4 regions of the Trichocoleus sp. DQ-U1 genome follow, and region 4 is predicted to be linked to each of the others. Evidence: predicted binding sites of a transcription regulator. Region 4 holds the regulator's gene; each other region holds the start of a gene.
What was found. Region 4 encodes NtcA, which controls nitrogen genes in cyanobacteria. Its sites were predicted from a motif close to TTTGTANNNNNNNNTACAAA; they were not measured.
Positions count from the first base shown of each region.

Region 1 (4,216 bases), on a different contig from region 4:
AGCTAAAATTTAACCACTCCATACGATGCGTCGTTGCTTCTCTAGCCTGTGGTGACTTTGCGACCCACTCCTTACTTACTCCTTCGTACCGAGTCCGGCAATCGCTATCTCCCCTTGGTAAGTAGTAACTGCTGGACAGTTGGTCGCAGTGACGACAACAATTTTGTGTTGCCGGATCGTTGGATTTCTCGCAACCATGCAATGTTGCAGTGTACCGAAACCGGCGAGTTCTACCTAATTGACCTAGGAAGTCGCAACGGCTCCTTTGTTAATGGCAGACGAGTCAGTATTCCAGTTACTTTACGCAATGGCGATCGCCTTACCTTTGGTCAGACGGATCTAGAGTTTCACTGTCCTACCGCCAACCGCAACAATGAGCCATTGCCCAGCGGGGACAAGGATACGCTGACTTCGACTTTGCACGTACGCCGTCTGATGTCAGTCATGGTGGTAGACATCCGCGACTTCACAGTTCTCACCCGGCAACTAGATGAAAAAATATTATCGGCGGTGATCGGTACTTGGTTCCGCCATGCAGGAAATATTATTCGAGAGTATGGCAGCTGGGTTGATAAATATATCGGCGATGCGGTCATGGCGATCTGGTTTCACGGCCCCCAAGGCGTGACCGATGAGGATATGCTCAATATTTGTCAAGCAGTGAGCGCCCTCCATAAAATCACAATGGATTTGAGCAATAAATATCCCGTGCCCTTTCCGCTGCGAATTGGGGCAGGAATTAATACGGGTTTTGCAATGGTTGGGAACACGGGCAGTGGCGATCGCCCCGATTACACCGCGATTGGGGATACGGTGAATGCGGCATTTCGTCTGGAATCTGCCACCAAGCAACTGGGTCTGGATATTGCTGTGGGAGAAACCACTCACGAATATCTCATCTCTTTAGCAAAGCAAGAGACTGGTTTTAAGCAATATATCGTCAATCTAAAGGGCTATGAAGTGCCCACCGTGACCTACGCAGGCTCCTACGCTGACTTAGATAGTTTTTTGCAGGTCAATACGCTCAATAAAGACTAAACAGCAATAAACAATTAGCAATTTTGCACAATTAGCTGAACGTGGAAAACTTCCGCAAAGGCTTTCGCCACTTCTTGGCGCACCTGGTGCAAGTCAATTGCGGGTACGAACTGGGCAAGACTGCCAACCGACTTATCAGCAATGCCGCAAGGGACAATGCGCTCAAATCCGGTGAGGTCGGGACAAACATTTAAGGCAAAGCCGTGCATAGTAATCCACTTGCTGACCTTAATGCCAATCGCTGCTACCTTACAGCCTTCCAGCCAAACGCCAGTCATTCCGGCAACGCGATCGCCCTTTAACCCGTAAACATCCAGCACCCGAATCAATACCTCTTCTAACTGCCGCAAGTACCAGTGCAAATCTTGCTGGTAATAGCGCAGATTCAGGATTGGGTAACCCACCAGCTGACCCGGACAGTGGTATGTTACCTCACCCCCCCGTTCCACTCGGAAAACCTCCCAGTCGGTTGCTGCGGGGTCAAACTTAAGAAATTCTAGACTGGCTCCCTGTCCAAGCGTGTAAACCGGCGGATGCTCTAGCAAAATCAGGGCATCCGCCAGACTAGGATCGTTGATGCGTTCGGAAACCAGCGATCGCTGCCAGTCCCAAGCTGCCGAATAGGGCATCTGCTCCCGATTGTATAACCGGAGTTGGCGCAGTTGCTCCGAGGCTTTCCCAGCAGACCCTTCAGACTTACTTAAAATCATGGCAAAAATCAACAGTAATTTGACTTATATTTTTTGCATAATTAATCTGCTGGAATCAAGAAATGTCAAAAGATGCAAAGGATTCTGAAGAGAAGTCAAAGGCATAAGTTCTCTAGAATACAAAGTGCTAGTGTTGAAGTTATAACCTCAAGTGTTGAGGGAGGATGCCTCTTCAAAATAACCCCAAAGATAGACTTGGAGATCGCAACCAAGCTGGGGAATGTACATTAGTTAAATAGCACCCTAGGAAACCTAAACAAGAAAATCGGCAGTTGCTTATTTGCGATAGGGCTGCTGACAACCCCTCTAGCTGAGGGACTGCCAGCAAGAACATCCTAGCAACAGTGTGAAATCGGGAAAAATTTGCTACTGCTCAAAGTTTTGGCTCCGTTCAACGTTTGCTAACACCAAAAAACGGGAACGCGATCGCTACTGAGAAAGCCGCAATTCTGCTGAGCTTTCTGAATTATCACAACGGTACAGCATGGAGTATCCGGTATGAAGCTTGTTATCCACGGCAAAAACATTGAAATTACCGACGCGATTCGTGAGTACGTAAATCAAAAAATTGACAAGGCAGTTAGCCACTTTCAGAGTTTGACGAGCGAAGTAAACGTGCATCTTAGTGTGGCTCGCAATCCCCGGATAAATCCAAAACAAGCCGCTGAGGTGACTATCTTTGCCAACGGTACAGTAATCCGTGCTGAAGAGAGTAGCGAGAGTCTCTACGCGAGCATCGACCTAGTTGCCGATAAAATTGCCCGCAAACTCCGGAAATATAAAGAAAAGCGTCTGGATAAGAAGACCCAGACTCAAATGAAGACTGGCATTGTGGTAGAACAAGAGCCAGTGCCAGAGGATCTCATTGGTTCTCGCACCCCCGAACTCCCCTCAGAAGTGGTGCGTACCAAGTACTTTGCAATGCCGCCAATGACGATGGACGAAGCCTTGGAACAGTTGCAACTGGTGGATCATGACTTCTATATGTTCCGCAATGCTGAAAGCGGTGAGATTAACGTCATTTATGAGCGCAACCACGGTGGTTATGGAGTAATTTTGCCGCGTAACGGGAATGGACATACCCATCACAAAAATGGCAAAACTGACAACCACAGCACTGGAACGCCAGAAAAGTCAAGCTCTGCAAAAGCGTAAACAGAACTGAAGAGTATCTAGATTCTCGTTCGCAGACTCTTAGTTGACTCTGATTTGATCGGGTAGGAGCATTCTTTGTGGATGCCCCTACCTTCCTGATTTCACAGGATCGCCCCACAGGTTGTAGAGAAACTTTTTCTTGCAAATCGCACTCGCCACTACTGTGCTGGTATTGATTCCAATTTAGGTTGCGATCGCTTTCCCAGCCTCATTACGAAACTGAGCGATCGCACCTTGCATTGCTCGTAGTTCATCTTCTGAAATTCTTAAACAATTTGTCTACATAACACTTTGTTGAAACCCTAATTTCTAACGATCAACACAAATAAGAAATTAGATAAACTTAGCGTCACAGTAGTTTTATCCCTGGGTTTTCTTAGGCAGCCACTTGCAGGGATCGGTCAACTAAGTGCTGCTATCGTTCCCTTCAAAATCAACCAGATGCAGTTGAAACTTCAAAACAACTTCTTTCTCAACTTTTAAAGGAGCTAGTTGGCAATAAGTAGGATCGTCGTTGCGATGAGTGGGTCAACATGACCAAACCTATATTAAGCCAGAGGATGAGAAGGATAAACAAGTATTAACCTGAGACAAGCGGGTTGTACAAAAAACAGGTTGGTAGAGAAAAAGGAAGGTAAAGTCATTATGCATGAGGTATCAGAGGAACACGCGAAGGCCGCAGAGGAACACGCGAAGGTCTCAGAGGGACATGGGAAGTTAATCGAGGAGGTAGGAAAGACTCTAAAGGAGCGTGGAAAGAGCGCCCAAGAGCATGGAAAGTTGATAGAAGAGTACGGAAAGGCCACACAGCAGCATGCGAAGGCATCGCAGCAGCACGCGAAGGCATCGCAGCAGCATGATGGAAACTCAACAGAGGAATTCGTGAAAGCTGCACAGGAACACTCCAAAGCAACAGAAAAACATACCAAAGCAGTCAAGGAGTTCCTCCAGGTAGCACAGGAGTTCGTCCAGGTAGCACAGGAGCAGGTAGAGACATCCAAGAAATTGTTGGACAAACGATAACTTGATTTGGATATCTATATGCCTTACGAGCGCGATCGCATCAGCTGTTTCAACTCTCGCCAAACTGGCGAGAGTTGTCCAAAATCCGATTGTTTATTCGTGAAGATTCCGTAGCTAGGGCTGAATAATAAAGCTAAAACAAATAATCCTGATGCAACTAATACAATCGCTGGGCCGGAAGGCAAATTTTGGTAATAACTGAGGTACATCCCGCTGATGCTGGAAATAATGCCAATCCCCGCCCCAACTATCATCACATTGTGCAGCCGCTTCACTAATAGATAGGCGGT
Region 1 is NZ_JAMPKB010000020.1:54,454-58,669, reverse strand. It holds gene NDI34_RS11050 (FHA domain-containing protein) at 49-1,038, shown strand; gene lipB (lipoyl(octanoyl) transferase LipB) at 1,053-1,748, opposite strand; gene raiA (ribosome-associated translation inhibitor RaiA) at 2,247-2,903, shown strand; gene NDI34_RS11035 (hypothetical protein) at 3,519-3,926, shown strand; gene NDI34_RS11030 (metal ABC transporter permease) at 3,950-4,216, opposite strand, start outside.
Region 1: a site for NtcA is predicted at 1,853-1,872, ahead of lipB (lipoyl(octanoyl) transferase LipB). Genes of this name have one in related genera too.

Region 2 (4,216 bases), on a different contig from region 4:
CAGGCATGATTTTCTCCTTGATATTCGTTAAAAATTGGAACGTTTAATGGTGGGTTTAGGACTGATTTGTAGCTACTAAAATCCTTAAATCACCTAGCTGATGAAGGATGAACACTTAGCAAACTTATGTTGTGCTGCCAGATTAAGTGCTGGCAGATAAAGCGATTTGTATCTTTCACTACGAAACTTTTAGGTCTAACAATAAGACTAGGGGGAGCGATCGCAATACCTAAAACTCTCTCCAACTGCAATCGAACACCTATCTAAATCGATAGGTAGTGAATCCTAGATCCCCGACTTCTTAAAGAAGTCGGGGATCTGAACCTCTTATTACGAGCCAAGCAAATATTCATTGACGATGCTCCAAGCGTTTGAATACGATACTTTCTTCCTCGCCGTAATGTAATCAGCCAAGTAAGTAGCATCTCGTTCAATTCCCGAAAACCGTCCTGAACCCCACGTATACAACCACGGGAGTCCTAAGAAGTACAATCCTTGTACACCTGTTACACCGCGATCGTGACCGGGATAACCCTTGCCATCAAACACCGGAACCTCAATCCAACTAAAATCGGGCTGATACCCAGTAGACCAAACGACAGTACCTATATTCGCCTTTTCATAATCAAGCTTTAGCACTGCTTCCTTTGGCTCCCAAACAGGTTTGTAGGCGGGTTCTGTAGGTGCTTCTATTTGATTTTTTTCAATGAATGCATCAATGCTTTTCTTGATGTTATTAGCAACCGCATCCGCTCGATCCAAATTTTGCTTCAGGTCGTCCCAAAATTCGAGATGACTACTGCTAATAGTCTTTAACCTTCCATACAGTTGCATACCCTCCAGAGAAAATTGTCGCAGATCGATCTCACGCCCACCATCGCGACCTGTAACATAGTGATTAGTATTGGTTCTAGCTTTCTCTTTCTGGGGATGTTCGTCGATTGACAAATCGTAGTACCCCATTTGATCTAACCAATCAACAACATCTTTCCCACGATATCGGCGTGGTGATCGCGGGGCACTCCCGACACATAAATGGACTTGTTTACCTGCAAGGTGCAAATCCTCAGCAATCTGGCAACCGGATTGTCCGGTTCCCACGACTAATACGCTCTTTTCGGGTAAAGACTCTGGGTTTTTGTATTCAGATGAGTGGATTTGCATAATATGTTCGGGAAGCCGTTCAGCGATTTTTGGCAACTTGGGAATGTGGTAGCTCCCCGCAGCAATTACGACTTGATCGGCTGTATAGTCTCCAATAGAAGTCGTTAATTCAAAGACATCCTGAGAACGGCTCTTCCGAACTTTTGACACTTCCACGCCTTCCTTTACGGGAGGGTCAAATGATTTAGCGTAGTGTTCGATATATTTAACAATTTCATCCTTTTGCATAAAACCGTTAGGGTCATCTCCTGGGTAGTGATATCCAGGAAGCTTGCATTGCCAATTGGGTGTCACTAAACAAAAGGAATCCCAACGTTTAGAGCGCCATGAATGTCCAATCTTATTTTTTTCAAAAACGATATGGTCAAAACCTCTCTCCTTTAAGCAGTAGCTCATGGACAGACCCGCTTGACCACCTCCTACAATAATGACGGAATAGTGGTTTTTCATTGGCTCTCTTCTCGCTTACTTGCTTGAATGTTTGCAAGATTAAGTGCTAGCAGAGAAGGTATTTTGTATCTTTAAATACGAAAGTTTTAAGTCTAACAATAAGGCTAGGGATTAGCGATCGCGTTGTCTAAAACTCTGCAAAGCAGCCATCAACCACTATCTAAATCGATAGGTTATGGATTTTTCGGGATCTGGCGATCGTCGGGTGAATCAATTTAATGAGTGGAAGACGTATAGAATATCTCGGTATAATTGACTCTTAAATTACATTATCTAGAAAATTTCAGAATAATCATCTTTTAATGAATGTTATGCGAAAAGTATCTGAATAATCCCTTGATTAGGGGTTTTATCCAGAAAAAGTCAGGCTAATCAATAGTTAGGCGGCAGAAGGCACTTTCCGTAACGTCATCTTTTAAATCCACCACGGAATTGATAGGCTTAGGATATGAATGACAAAATTGTGGAACACCTTGCCACACAGAAGAAAAAAGTCGATTCGTTTCGCAAATCACTGACTTCAGAGTCTGATCGTGGCTGCGCGCTGTTCGCAGCAGCATATTTGGATGTGAGCCTCTCGGATCTACTTTATGTGTCATTAGTGGGGAACAAAAACATAGAGAAGGATCTTTTTGAAGGAACAGCACCGTTATCAACTTTTTCATCCAGAATTAAACTAGCTTACTATTTGGGGCTAATTTCGCAGACTTGCAGGCGTGACTTAGATGTCATCAGGGGGATTAGAAACGATTTTGCACATGACCCAGGGATTATCTCATTCAATACCCAGTCAATTCGTGACCGCTGTAAGAATTTATCCTTTTCTTACCATCAAAAGGATGCCGATCCGCGTTCGCACTTCACAGCTACTGTAATGGGAGTGCTAGGTCATATTCACATGGCTACGCTCTCAACAACTCCACACACTGAAAAATCCGATGATTCACCCTCAGAAGAAGATAAAGAGGGACATCGGCAGCGAATCAGCGAGAAGATATTAGAAGAAATGAATAAGGGTGCAGACAATATTTAGACATTGTCATGATGCTTCACCACGGCTAGAGTCCTTACACAGGCACTTACTCTCACTAATAATGAGATGCTCGACAAATTGCGATCGCAATGTCTCTCGTGTTAGTGCGATCGCGCTTGCGCTAGTAGTCCCGAGCGCTATCTATGAAACGTTATTTGAGGAAATCGACTTTTCCCAAATCGCGATCAAACGACTTCCTCCTTAGCAGCCCATCCCACGTTAAGCCAATCCCTTCTTCCTTAAGACTGGATTAACTGATCGATTATGCAGCCCGATTTCTTCTTTTTCCCGCGCTGTTCGAGCGGAATCCCCGTCATAAAACGGCCTTCCCCATTCTCCTTGATAGTTTTCCAGTTCCAACTCTTCTCCAGTTGCCAAAATCCGTCCGTGAAAGCTGATTCGAGCATGTGCCCGGTGTTCTTCATAGGGTTGGAAATAGTCTAAATAGGGAGTGGGTGCGAAGACAATCATAAAGCTAATACTATTCATGTCATCTTCATCACTCAAACGATAAACTTTTCCAAATTCCAACATCTCTGGAATGACAACTGCTCCATAGGTAATGGCTTGAAGTCGAGTGCGAAAGAATTCAGCTAATTCAATAGGAAGTCGTTGTTTTTGAGTCATTTCAGCCTCTCTTTGATACTTAGAAATATGTTACTGACTCGAACCCGATCATTGCAAAATTGTTGTAGAGACAGGACTTACGCATTTCAACGGTAAAGTGAGGCTTGAGGGAGAGAGTGGGAGAGTGGGGGACTGGGAGAAAGGTCGGACACATACTGGCTTTTGGCAAACGCTTCTTCAATGCACCTGCGTAAGTCTTGAGAGAACACTAATCGATGTTATCTGCGGCGGCTCAACTGTGCCGTTAAACTACTGAATCCAGCCATTCACAATTGCTTGATGGAGTGCCTGGTAACGAGTTTGCGCTTTGAGCTTTTTGAGAACATTATTCATATGGAACTTGACAGTACTCTCACTAATAATCAGGCGATCAGAAATGTTGCGATCGCGTTGCCAAAGACTCTACCAAGTAGCCCTCAAACCCCTATTTAAATCGATAGCTTATGATTTCTTCTGATAGGGTGATCTTCGATTGTAGGGTAAATTGAGGTAGGAAACTACCTCCAACTCTTTGAGAAGGCTTGAAGAGGTTGTTAGTAAAGGGTTTAGAGATCAAGGTATTGTCGGTAGGGCAGGCACAGGGTGAGACAATTGAATTAAGTGAAAGACGTGGAAAAGATTTCGGTAACTTTCTGAATATGCCTGCAAAACTCTCTAGTCCATACCAACCTTTTCTTCTTCGTATTTGCATGGCTTTACTGGTCTTTTTGTAATTGCCGCGATTTTGACCACATATTGGACATACGATGTCTACGACGGGCGATGGGGAAGAATTCCCTTGCCTGAGTTGAAGGAAATAGAAGGAATTCATGGCACCTTTGGGCTATATGCTTTACTGGTATTCCCTCTCTTTTCTCTATACGCTTTCCATCGTGGGCAAAAAAGACTTATTCAGTAAGATTCTGTGGCAAAGCTTGGACAGTTGGGTAAACCCATATGGTG
Region 2 is NZ_JAMPKB010000009.1:45,301-49,516, forward strand. It holds gene NDI34_RS05830 (MSMEG_0572/Sll0783 family nitrogen starvation response protein) at 1-7, opposite strand, end outside; gene NDI34_RS05835 (MSMEG_0569 family flavin-dependent oxidoreductase) at 331-1,614, opposite strand; gene NDI34_RS05840 (MltR family transcriptional regulator) at 2,063-2,647, shown strand; gene NDI34_RS05845 (hypothetical protein) at 2,867-3,274, opposite strand; gene NDI34_RS05850 (LuxR C-terminal-related transcriptional regulator) at 3,524-3,652, opposite strand; partial or broken gene NDI34_RS05855 (cytochrome b/b6 domain-containing protein) at 3,913-4,216, shown strand, end outside.
Region 2: a site for NtcA is predicted at 1,677-1,696, ahead of NDI34_RS05835 (MSMEG_0569 family flavin-dependent oxidoreductase). Genes of this name have one in related genera too.

Region 3 (4,216 bases), on a different contig from region 4:
CAACTAGGGGCGCGGAATCCGTTAGAGCAATAAATCCTAGCTTGGCGGTGGTTGTTTCTACTTTCGGCGCGTTGGCTGCCGTGCTGGTGGCAACGGGGGAAGATTTTGAAGCGGACTTGGCGCTATCGGTGGGGCCGGAACTACAGCCATGAGCCAGCAAGCTTCCGGCTGTGGCTGCGCCTGCTGTAATGATAAATTGCCGTCTAGAAACTCTGCTCATATTTCTCTTGGAAGTGGTAACTCGGTGGTACGTAGTCGGGAATTAGTGGTAGGGAGTCGCTAAAAGCTTCTTTGCAACTCCTAGAAGCGAGGAGTCGCCCCAAACTGTTCGATCAATAAATTCCGCAATACAGGTTTGAGGTCTTCGCAGGGAATGCTTTTCTGGACGCAGGTACCCAAATGGGCTTCTTTACCAACTGTGCCTCCCATGTAAAGATCGACACCTTCTAAGGTTTTGCCGTTTTTGCGAACTTTTGTCCCCATCAAACCGATGTCGGCTACTTGAGGCTGACCGCAGGAGTTGGGGCAACCAGTCCAGTGAATCCGCACGGGTTTAGTTAGAGATAATTCTGCTCCCAGTTCTTCAATCGTTGCCAGGGCACGGTTTTTAGTTTCAATTAAGGCAAAGTTGCAGAACTGCGATCCGGTGCAGGAGACTAGCGATCGCGCTAAAGGATCGGGATTGATCGAGAATCGTTGTAGCAGGGGTTCGGCTAAGCAGGCGTCTAAGCGCGAGTCGGGAATATTCGGGATGATGACATTTTGCTCAACGGTGAACCGCATTTCTCCGCTGCCGTAGACTTCAGCCATCCGAGCCAGGTCAAACATATCCTGGGCATAGAGACGCCCCACGGGAACGTGTAAGCCGACGTAGTTTAAGCCGGGTTGCTTTTGGGGGTACACGCCGATGTGGTCGCGCTTTTCCCAGTCAATTTCGTCTTTTTCGGCGGCTGGTTGGAGAGGCTTCTCTAGATATTCTTCTACCAAGGCTCGGAACTGTCCTAACCCCAATTCATCGATCAGCCACATCAGCCTTGCCTTGTGCCGATTCGATCGGGGACCGCGATCGCGAAAAACTTCTAAAACGGCTCGGCATACCTCGACAACATCGTCGGGATGCACCCAAGCATTCAGGGGAATGGCAGCATCGCACCGTTTGGCAGAAAACAAACCACCGACGAGAACATTAAACCCGAAGACGCCATCTTTGTAGGCGGGGACGAAGGCGAGGTCGTTGATTTCAGCGTGAACCGAGTTGTCGCGACAACCGGCGATCGCAATATTGAATTTCCGGGGCAGATTGCTGAAAGCTTTGTTGCCTTCCCCATGATTCGTAATCATGTCCTGGACTTGCTGCACCAGACTTCGCGTATCAAACAATTCATCCGCATCAATCCCCGCAACTGGCGAACCCGTGATGTTGCGGACGTTATCCATCCCCGACTGAATGCTGGTCATCCCGACTCGCTCTAACCGTCGGAAAATTTCTGGCACATCCTCGATTCGGACTCCCCGCAGTTGGATATTTTGCCGGGTGGTGATGTCGCCGCTGCCATCTTCGCCGTAACGCTGCACAATCTCGGCGAGCATTCGCATTTGATCGCTGGTGAGGATACCGCTGGGCATCCGCATCCGCATCATAAATTTTCCGGGCGTAACGGGTCTGAAGAAAATCCCTACCCACTTGAGTCGGTGGTCGCGGTCTGTTTCGTCCATCGCCTCCCAGCCAACTTGGGCAAAATGTTCAATTTCTGCCTTTACCGCCAGACCATCTTTCTCTGCTTTGAATTTTTCAAATTTATTAAGACTTGCTGTGGGCGTGGCTGTGCTTGTCATGGGTGTGTCCTCATTACGTGGCGCTCGAATGCCCGCAAACGGATAATATGCGTGTTTGTCAATTGCTCGTTGATGATAAGTTATGCAAACTGAACTGTGAAATTCGTATAAGAAATTACAAAATGTTAATACAAATGAAGTTTTTGCATCGATCGGATGCCATTTAGTCATGACATCCCCCTTAAGGAAGATTAATGATTTACATAAGAAATTCTTGTGGCGAGGGGTTTTGGAGTCGCGATCGCGGCCCCAAAACCCCTATCAATGCAATCATTGAGTTTCCTGCAACTCACAGCCGTCAAATAAGAAAACTCATACAAGTGTGATTTAGCTGCCCTTGAACGTGGAGTTAAGCAATTTTGTGAGAATTTACAATCGTTAAAACCGGATTACAAGGAAATATTCAAACCGTTAGTAGGGAACGCTCTTTTGTACGATAGGCATAGAACGGGTACGAAACTCGGCAAATTACTAAATGATCATCCCGACTTCTGTGCTGGCAGATTTGCTGCAAGTCCTGCCCCAGCTGCGACCTCAAATGTATTTCAAGTCTTCCTTAATCGCCTTATCTCATGCGATGGAAGACCAGGTTCTGGCATCTTTAGACCAGCATCTGGTGATTGCCAGTTTCCAGCGAGAGCGCTTCTATCGTCAGGAGGCTCACCGTTATCGACGGATTGCAGAACGGACAGAGCAGTTATATGTGCTGGCAGCCCCAGAAACCGACTTTAGCAACAGTTCGGAAGCTTATGAAACTGTTGCTTTTGAGCCGACCGATGGTTTAAGTCAAGAGTGGCACTTAGTGGTGATCGGGCAGAATTATGCTACTTGCTTGGTTTGTCGAGAACGAAACCTAACAGAGGATGGGCGATCGCGTCAGGGTGTAAGAGGAAAGACCGCAGCTAGAAAAGGAATCGCACCCGCGATTTCCCCTAGCCGCCGCACTTCTGACCTTCCTCGAACCGCCTCCCGATTGCGGATGTCATCGTTTGAAGGGATAGACCCCGCCCGCCGGTTTGAGGGAATCTGGACGTTCGATCGGCAAGTCAGTTGCATCGTTGCTGAATTATTACTCAATCGAATTTCGCAGTACCGTCCGGAATTGGCTCAAAAGCTCGCTCAAGCACGAAATATTTACGGCATTCCTTCGAGGGGAGAGTTTTTAGAAACTTCCTTTGGAAAAACCGATCGGGAAGCAGCGAATCGGCAGAATTTTTTAGTTCAAAACTCCGTACAGCCACAGGCGGCAAAGGAACCCTCCGCCCAAACTCCAGAGTCTCTAACCGACAATCCCGACCCCTTTGTTCAGTGCCTAGTCACTTACTTGCAAGCGGGGCAGTACAAGCTGCTCAAAGCTTATCGCTCAATTTCCGCCCAAGAACGCAAAGAACGCCTAGTCAACTCGATTACGGCTGCCATCCGGCGGGGTAGCCATACGGGACAGCCGTTACACCCGGATGAAATTCTATCCATTGCCGTACAGGAATTAGGACAGGCATTGTTTGCTTGCCGGTGTCTGATTTATCGTGCCGGGGAAATCGATACTTCTGCCACGATTAACCATGAATTTTTGAAAGTGACCGATAACGGGAATTCTCGACTTGCCTCTGCACTCGGTCAGAATTGGCCTTTACAGGAAAATCCTCTATTTCAGGAAGTTGTGCAGAACCGAGAGCGAGTTTATGTTGCCGATACTCATATCGACCCTCGCATTGTAGGAGTGTCGGCAGGAATATCGGTAGGAGTGTCGGAACTTCCTTCCAATCGCCCACTTCAAACTCTGGCGAGCCGCTTTGCTATTCAGTCTTGGCTGATGATGCCAGTGCTATATCAGGATCGACTACTGGGGATAGTAGAGCTGCATCATTGCGGTGCTACCCCCTACGAGTGGCAGGACGACGAACTAGAACTTGTAGAAGCCATTTCTATTCAAATCGCCGGGGCATTGATTCAAGCCGAAGCCTACGCGAACCTGGAAGACCTCAACCAACAGCTAGAAGCTCTCGATCGCACTCGCAGCAACTTAGTCGCAATTACGGGTCACGAACTCCGCACCCCCCTCTCTACTATCCAAGTCTGCCTGGAAAGTCTAGCGAGCGAACCTGATATGCCCCCGGAGATGCGGCAAGTGATGCTCAGTACCGCTCTCACCGACGCCGAGCGGATGCGTAAACTGGTTCAAGATTTCCTCACCCTTTCTCGCCTAGAAAGTGGTCGGGTGCAATGGCATCCAGAACCCCTAGCGCTGCCAGAGTGCATCGATCTTGCCCTCAGCAGTATCCGCGCCCGCAATTCCGATGGTCAGCTACCAAAGATTATTACTAAAGTGTCTGATTCGCTGCCTTTAGTACGAGCGGATGGGGAGTGGCTGGTCGAGGTG
Region 3 is NZ_JAMPKB010000017.1:81,999-86,214, reverse strand. It holds gene NDI34_RS09735 (CmpA/NrtA family ABC transporter substrate-binding protein) at 1-220, opposite strand, end outside; gene NDI34_RS09730 (ferredoxin--nitrite reductase) at 301-1,836, opposite strand; gene NDI34_RS09725 (DICT sensory domain-containing protein) at 2,312-4,216, shown strand, end outside.
Region 3: a site for NtcA is predicted at 1,939-1,958, ahead of NDI34_RS09730 (ferredoxin--nitrite reductase). Genes of this name have one in related genera too.

Region 4 (4,216 bases):
GGCGTCTGCAAAGACTTGTACCTGCTTTTCTCCCTGGACATAGTTACCAGCCGAAAAAACTCGGACTACATAGTTTCGACCATCCTGAATCTGGTTGATCAGTTGCTCTACCTGTGCCTCTGTAATTTGCACGACCCGTTCGTTCGCCACCTTGTTGAGACCGGGTTGGGTCGCTTTAATCGCTGTCCGATTCGCTTCCCGTAACAGCTGCTCAATGACCTGTCGGGCTGCGGCTGGCTCGACAATACGAAAAACGCCAGCCGCCAGAACCTGACCGCGCAGCAGTGCCAGACTACCCTGACGCAAAGTTTGATAAGACTGGTAATACTGTTCTAAGGTTGCCACTTCCTGCTCTAGGGAAGCTTGTTGTTTTTCGAGTTCTTTAAGGCGATTTTCTCGCTGGGCAATCACCTCATCTCGTTGAGAAATTTTGTTATCAAGTAGAGATAAGGCTTTGTCTCGCTGGGCAATTTGCTCATCGCGATCGCTCAGGCTCTTCCGAAAGGTAGCAAGTTTCTCATCAAGTTCCACAAGGGCTTGATCCCGCTTGAGAATTTGCTCATCGCGTTGGCTAATTGCTCGGTCTTGCTGGGCAATTTTTTGGTCGCGCTGAGTCACTTTCGCTTTGAATTCAGTAATTTCAGCTCTGACTTGATTTCGCTGCTGGAGCAATTCTTGGCGTTCTGCTTGAAGTTGTTGGATTTCGGAACGTAGCGTCTTGGCTTGCCCTGAGACAGATGTAAGCTGTTTTTGGGTTTGCTGAAAGCTGCTGGCAACCCGGGTCAGTTCGCTTTGAGTCTGATTTAGTTGCGCCTCCGTCTGGCCTTGTTTAGCCAGCGCGGCTGCCAAAGATCGATTAATCGCATCTAAGCGCTGCTGGGCGACAGATTGCTGGGTGCGAGCCTGAGCGAGTTCCTTCTCTACTTGCTCTTTTTGGGCGGCGGTTTTAGCAAGTTCGCTTTCGGTCTTCCGTTTCTGCTCGTTTGCTTTGGCAATATCCTTACTTGCTGTTTTGAGTTTTTTCTGGACTTCTTGAAGTCTAAAAACTCCAATCCGCAATTGTTCGCTGGTCGCGAAGATGATTGTTAGTGTTGAGGCAGAAATCGTTAGTCCCGTTAGAATCGTTACTAAAACAGCTGTTTTGCGGGGACGCAGATTGAACAACGACAGGCGTGCTTTTCCCACGCGCGTGCCAATGCGATCGCCCACCGTTGCGATGACGCTTCCCAACACTAAAATAGACAAAATCAGGAAGAGCGCACTGTCGGTCATTGTCTGCTACAGTCATTCCAGTTACAGCCTATCGCATCGCAGGCTAGAGAAAGGGTTAACAGGAATTAAAGATCGAAGGTGAAATCGGAAAGGTTAAAGGTTGGAAGGTTGAAAACTATCCGCTTAAAACCTGACACCTTTTAACTCAACTCCCGACTAAATGTTAAAACTGGATAACCTGCTCGCGCTACCATGCCGTTTTAACCAACAACCTAACCTACAACCTGACGAGAGCCTCTAGCTGTTTTCAAGTAAACTGCTGACTCAGTGTAACTGGGTTGTGTACCGTAATTTTTTTCTTGTGGATAGAAATCATTTTTTCCTCCCGCAAATCTCCCAGTAAGCGGGTGACAGTTACCCTGGTGGAGCCGATTGCTTCTGCGATCGCTTGATGAGAAAGCTTCAGATCGATCGTAATTCCATTGGCGGTAGGAACGCCAAAATCACGGCACAGAATCAATAGAAAACTCACCAAGCGGGATCCCATATCTCGGTGAGCTAATGTCTCAATCATCATTTCTGTTTGCAAAATGCGCGAAGAAAGCCCTCGCAGCATCAACATCGATAGCTCCGGATTATCCTTGAGCGATTGCTCTACCTGATCGATCGGTGCCGAAAGCAGCTCCACTGGCGTAAATGCTACAGCGTGATAAAACCGATCCGAACGATGCCCTGTAATTAAGGACAGTACTCCAAAAACGCTGTTTTCTCGCAGCAGCGCCACGGTAATTTCTTCCCCAGCTTCATACACGCGAGACAGCTTTACTGCACCTTTGAGCAAAAAGTATACCCGTTCAGCCGGGTCTCCTGGGAAAAAGATCGTCTTGCCCCGCTCAAAAGTTTCCACCACGGGTGGAAACGCCCCACCTCCCAGTTGACGGAACACAGCTGCTAGCGGTCTATCTTGCGTCACTGCCACTTCCTTTTTCCTAAATGCTGCCCTACAGACTTCTGCAACTTTCTGTCGGAGGAACTTTAACCATAGCAAAACAACTATGAGAGTTTTCTGACATTAGACACAGATAAACTGACTTCCAAGCGGTTTTTGTGCTATTTGATACAAAATTTTAAAGTAGTTTCCCCGGCTACCTTCTTTAGTTCTCTCCCTGCTCAAGGCAAGTAAGATTATGACGGAAAATGTTGATATCTTGACAGTATCTGCGCTATCGGGTGGGATGCATGGTGAGTAAGGAGGCACGCTCCTTACCCGTACTAGACAGCCTCGCTCCGGGCGATCGCGATCTTGAATACTCCCCTAAATCGGATATCCTCTAATATTGCCTTCAAAATCGACATTTATGCTAGATTTAACCGGAAAAAACGCCCTTGTCACCGGCATTGCCAACAATCGATCGATCGCCTGGGGGATTGCTCAGCAACTGCACCAAGCGGGTGCGAATCTAGGAGTGACTTACCTGCCAGACGACCGAGGCCGCTTTGAAAAAAAAGTGGCAGAGTTGGTAGAACCCCTCAACCCCAGCTTATTTTTACCCTGCGATGTCCAGAATGAGACCCAAATTCAGTCTACATTTGACGCCATCCGCGATAAGTGGGGCAAGCTAGACATCCTGATCCATTGTCTTGCTTTTGCGAACAAGGAAGATTTATCAGGTGATTTTAGTACCACTACCCGTGCTGGCTTCACCCAAGCTCTAGAAATTAGTACCTATTCGCTGGTACAACTTGCTGGGTCAGCAAAACCACTGATGACAGAAGGTGGCAGCATTGTCACGCTGACTTATCTAGGCGGCGTTAAGGTGATCCCCAACTACAACGTAATGGGAATTGCCAAGTCTGGATTGGAAATGAGTGTCCGTTACCTGGCATCTGAATTAGGTCCACAGAATATTCGCGTGAATGCAATTTCGGCAGGTCCTATCCGCACTTTGGCATCGTCGGCGGTAGGTGGCATTCTGGATATGATCCATCACGTTGAGGAAGTAGCACCGCTGCGACGCACTGTAACTCAGAAAGAAGTGGGAAATGCGGCTGCTTTCTTGTGTAGCGATTTGGCAAGTGGCATTACAGGTCAGGTGCTATATGTCGATGCGGGATACGAGATTATGGGGATGTAAAAAGAATCAAACATTAAAAATTAAAAATTAAAAAGCAAAGATTCTGCTAATTTTTAATTTTTAATTTTGCATTTTTAAGGCTTTCGCGTCTCCCAAATGCTCAGTAACGTAGGATAATAAACTTAACTTTATTTTCTTGAGTGAGCATCTGCGATGCAGGCACGCGATCGCCAATTTCCACCTTCTCCAAGCATTGAACAGCTTTTGTCTCCTCGCATGGCAAGGGTTCCCCGCAAGACGGGCGAAACGGATGTTATCGTCACCGTCAAATTAGACGGGAATGGCACTTGCAATGCCAAAACCGGCATTCCGTTTTTAGACCATATGCTGCATCAAATCGCCTCTCACAGCCTGATTGATTTGGATGTAGCCGCGACGGGAGACTTGGAAATTGATGACCACCATACCAATGAAGATGTGGGAATTACCCTAGGAATGGCGTTGCATCAAGCACTGGGCGATCGCAAAGGAATTGTCCGATTTGGGAATTTCCTCGCCCCTCTCGATGAAGCGTTGGTTCAGGTAGCGTTAGATTTTTCCGGACGCCCCCACCTCAGCTATGGCTTAGAGATTCCCACTCAGCGAGTCGGGACTTATGACACCCAGCTGGTGCGGGAATTTTTTGTGGCGTTGGTCAATCACAGCCAGATGACGCTGCACATTCGCCAACTCGATGGAATTAATTCGCACCACATTATTGAAGCGACGTTCAAAGCGTTTGCGCGATCGCTCCGCATGGCAATCGAAGTTGATCCCCGTCGTGGCGGTACGATCCCCAGTTCTAAAGGCGTGTTATAGGTCTCCTTGCAAATACACTCCGATAAAGGCAACGAGAGCCGGGGAAATCCTCACCAGGCTCTCGCTTCATT
Region 4 is NZ_JAMPKB010000019.1:30,258-34,473, reverse strand. It holds gene NDI34_RS10455 (DUF3084 domain-containing protein) at 1-1,272, opposite strand, end outside; gene ntcA (global nitrogen regulator NtcA) at 1,520-2,191, opposite strand; gene fabI (enoyl-ACP reductase FabI) at 2,571-3,347, shown strand; gene hisB (imidazoleglycerol-phosphate dehydratase HisB) at 3,501-4,145, shown strand.